DNA from 2 places in the Bartonella sp. TT67HLJMS genome. Region 1 is predicted to be linked to the other one. Evidence: predicted binding sites of a transcription regulator. Region 1 holds the regulator's gene; the other holds the start of a gene.

What was found. Region 1 encodes LexA, which represses DNA repair genes until DNA is damaged. Its sites were predicted from a motif close to TGTTCNNNNTGTGTTCNG; they were not measured.
Region 2: a site for LexA is predicted at 1,329-1,346, ahead of ruvC (crossover junction endodeoxyribonuclease RuvC). Genes of this name have one in related genera too.

The regions. Positions count from the first base shown of each region.
Region 1 is NZ_JBHILP010000003.1:88,128-90,500, reverse strand. It holds gene lexA (transcriptional repressor LexA) at 1,083-1,796, shown strand; gene rimO (30S ribosomal protein S12 methylthiotransferase RimO) at 2,254-2,373, shown strand, end outside.
Region 2 is NZ_JBHILP010000014.1:30,935-33,307, forward strand. It holds gene ruvB (Holliday junction branch migration DNA helicase RuvB) at 1-118, opposite strand, end outside; gene ruvA (Holliday junction branch migration protein RuvA) at 132-746, opposite strand; gene ruvC (crossover junction endodeoxyribonuclease RuvC) at 760-1,275, opposite strand.

The sequences.
Region 1 (2,373 bases):
TTTTGAAGAAAAATATTATTATTTTCTTCAGTTATCAATAATTTTCCGTTTTCCCCTCCTTTTTTCATCATTGTATAGGTACTCTTTAATCTTCTTTTTGAAGTTTCAATCAAGGAACAATTTCATTGCAAAATATTGCATAGATTCGAAGCGCTAAAACTATAAGAAATTACTCCCCCTTTCCTCACATGGGGTGTTGAGCATAATGGATAGAGAAAAAATACCTTTTACTATAATATTATTTTTATATCTTTATATTTTAGTTTTCAAATATAAATACAGATTTATAATTTAACATATTGATTTATAATAATTTATCATTTCATCACTTGAGTGAGAGAATAAAACTATAAAAAAGAAATAAAAATACCTTTTATACCTCCTTTCAATAACCGAAAATTATCTCAACATTAGGGTTCAGCAAAATAGTATATAGCGGTTGGTACGTTAGACCTAAAAATGGGACAATGAGCAACAATGGCATTTTGAGGGTATGATTTTTATTCATGCATAATGAATATATAACGAAAGCCAATTTATCCTATAGAATAAAACAGACATAAAATTCAGTCTCATTGAAAGTATCCCGAATGACTATAAATTATGCTCACTATTATAGCTGTAGATAATTTTACTTAAAAAAGCAGAAATAATATGCAGTGTGCAAAATGATCTAAATACCCATAGAGTGTTCTAAATATATAAAATGCCTTCTAATTAACTTTTTTATATCAAGAAATTACAAAATACGTAGATATATTTTTAGAAGAAAAGGATAACACTGGTCATAAAATTTAGTGTTGGATAATTCAGTCAGAGCTATAAAGTATTTTTATACATTGTTTAATATTAATGTAGATATATAATATATAAATAATTATTTCATAAAATGCTTAAAGTAAGTTTTATATAAATAATAATTTAAATATGTCTATAAATAAGCATATTGCTTCATTAACTTAACTTATAAGATCAAAAATAAAGAAAATAATTTTGATTTGGCGGAAAAAAAATTGTAAAATTGTTATATATACATGTATTTTTACTTTACTCCTTTTTTATTATTTTGATTGGAATATTGAATGCTAACATGTAAACAATATGAGCTACTCTTGTTTATTCATAACCACACAAAAGAAACTGGTGTTCCTCCTTCTTTTGAAGAAATGAAAAATGCATTAGAACTTTCTTCAAAGTCTGGTATTCATAAGCTCATTATAGCCTTAGAACAACGAGGGTTTATACGTCGTTTACCCAATCGCGCTCGTGCAGTGGAGGTGATTCGACTCCCTGAGAAAATAACATTTAACCTTTCTTTAGCACGTAAAATTTCTCCCAGTATGATAGAAAAAAATAAAAGGGAAATATCAAAAAACTTGAGTAACCTTGACAACTTTGATGAAGAAGAAAAAAAAAATATCACCATTCCTATTATGGGACGTATTTCTGCGAGCGTGCCCGCCTCTGCTATACTGCAACAAATAAACACTCTTTCTCTCCCACGTAATATGGTTAATACAGGTGAGCACTACGCATTAGAAGTTAAAGATGATTCTATGATGGAGGCTGGTATCCTTGATAAAGATACGATCATTGTGAAACGTCAAAATACAGCAATAACAGGTGAAATTATTGTTGCGTTTATTGATAAAAAAGAAGCCACATTAAAACGTTATCGACGCAAAGGTGCTTCTATTGCATTAGAAGCTGCAAATCCTCATTATGAAGCACGTACTTACGAATCCGAACGTGTAGAAATACAGGGCAAACTTACCGGACTTATTCGCAAATATTAAAAATAAACCTTATAGTACGCGATAGATACCGCAGTAAGGAGTTGTTGAGTATTTTTTATTGTGCCACACGCAGTTGACTTCCTCTCCACAGCCAAAGGATGCCCCAATTCGGTCTATAAACAGTCCAGATCCTTATCGAGCGGATTTCATTTTCCCTTCCCTCCATTGTCCTTCACTTACGCAAGGCGCGACAAGTAAGCTTTAAAATATTCACCACGTACTTTATAAAAGAACTTGAATGCTTTGAAGGAAGCAACCTTATATCATCGTCCTCAATGACAGAATTTTATGATACAATAAGATAAAATTGTATGCATGCATAAAAACACATAAAATTTTGTAGAAAAAAATCAAATAACTTTGTAACAGATTTTATTGCATAGGTATAAAAATAAAGAACATTATTTTTCAGTTATAAAAGTGTAACTCAATCATTCACAATAATTGTAGGATCATCATGGTAGCACCTCGTATTAGTTTTGTCTCCCTCGGATGCCCAAAAGCACTCGTAGATTCTGAGCGAATTATTACACGCCTTCGCTCTGAAGGGTATGAAATTTCACGTCAACATCAAGGA
Region 2 (2,373 bases), on a different contig from region 1:
TAGCCCGTGCCGCTTCTTGACCAATAAAATCATCGAGAACTTGTGGTCTTAAGGAACGATCTGGATCGTTAGGAAGGGGAGCGGAACCCAGAAGGCGTTTATCTTCATCTTTATGCATTGTTACCTTGATCTTAAGTAGGAGAAGAAAGCAATTTGAGACTATGGCGGATCAGCAGGGCAGAAGAAACAGTTTCCTCCTCAAGAGCGTTCATCGCAAGAGCAAGAGCACGGGATGCTTGCTCCCGCTCAAACCCTAGCTTCATCAACGCAGAAAGCGCATCATGCGCAGGTTGATTAGTCATCTCACGCTGAGAAACCGAAACAGTCTTGGCCGCTTGTTCAAAGGGGAGTGTTTTACTTTTCAACTCACCCACAATTCTTTCACTGACTTTTTTACCAACGCCCGGCGCTCGACTAATCATCGCAATATCGTTTAAGGCAATAGCTTGAGCGAGTTCATCTGGCAATAAAGTACCCAAGATTGCCAAAGCAACCTTCGCCCCTACTCCAGGAACATTTTGTAGAAGACAAAACCACTCCTGTTCAGCTCTTGTAGCAAAACCAAAAAGGCGGATTGCATCTTCCCGAACATGCGTTTCAATAAAAAGGCTTAATGCCTCCCCAACAGAGGGTAAAGAAGGACGGAGCCGATTTGACACAAAAACAACATAACCCACACCGTGAACATCAAGAAGGATATGATCATCAAAGATATGTTCAAGGGTGCCCTTTAATTTACCAATCATGTTGCCACCCCAATCATATCGCCATCCTTGCCTGATAAGATCGGTCAATACTCTTACGATGCATACTATGACAAAGAGCAAGAGCAAGAGCATCAGCCGCATCACTGCTATCAAATTCAGCCCGTGGGAGGAGAACTTTTACCATCATATGGATTTGTTCTTTAGACCCATGTCCAACACCAATAACCGATTTTTTCACTTTGTTGGGCGCATATTCAAAAACAGGAAGAGTTGCTTGCGCAGGAACCAGCAGTGCAATTGCACGCGCTTGCCCAAGTTTTAAAGTTGCTGTAGCATCTTTGTTGACAAACACATGTTCTACAGCGGCTTCATGGGGCATAAATTGATGCACAACCTCTGAAAGACCTTTGTGGATCTGACATAGTCTAGAAGCCAGCTCACACTTTACATCAGAAGAAACCGTCCCTGCTGCAATAAACTGAAGACGATTACCAGCAACATCGATAACGCCCCACCCTGTACGCCGTAATCCGGGATCAATGCCTATAATACGAATCGTCTCTGCCATAAACTACAGTCTATACACTTTTCCCCCCTGTGAATAAAGATGTGAATAAAGACAAGACCACAAAGAAAACAACAACCCAAGACAAAACCAGTAAAAAGATGATCATGCCCCCCAATTATAACACGCAACGAACAGCATCTTTATGGAACATACTTTATGAAGCATCACTGAAGTCAATCAAAACCATTCACACATCACAAGCAAACACCCTATAAAGCATAAAAATTCCCTTTCTGTATCATTTCCAATGCCATAACAGTTAAACATCGCAAGCGAGCAAATAGATCAGTGCTGGATTGTACATTCATTAAGTGTAAAGAGACTATGCAATGGATGCTATACACTTTGCGGAAACTTTTTACGTTATAGCATGACACTACCATAATAAATCAATACATTGATTTATAGAGATAATTCATTATTTTGTATGTTGAATAAGAATCCCGAATATCGTAAGATTTTCTCATTACAAACCTCTTTATATTGAATCAATCAAAATCTTTTATCTGCACATCACACGTGGGATTTCCGTGTGAAGTGAACCTGTGCAAGAAAGGACTAAAAATGCCTCTAATGAACCGTCTCAAGAGCCAAGGACTGTCGCAACATTGAGGACTGGCAAATATTTTGCAAGCGTAAAGATGAGGGAGCTCAATGGGATGTAAGCAAGAACTGAGAGGTGTTTTTGAATATGCCCATTACACCACAATGACATTGCATGGAAAGGAGACATATGCATGGAGAGGGACGTTATGCATGGGACACAGAGAACCCCAGAGGCATTTATTATATAGCACTTTATATAGCATATAGCGCTTTATATAGCACTTTAATTTTGGATGTTTTATTTTACGCGAAGAAAATAACTTCCATTCAAAACAAGAGAAGCCCAAAAACTGACACAATGTGTATCATCCTCATTAACACACGCTTTACAGCAACTTTATAGACATAAATTATAGAGCATAAATAAATTGATGTACAAGCCCCAGCTCTATCTAGCGCCTGATCATTATCATAGCCAAAACAAAATCACACGATATATCAACAGAAAGTGTTCCAGCTGCAATCAACCAAAGCCGATTTCCACAAGACCAA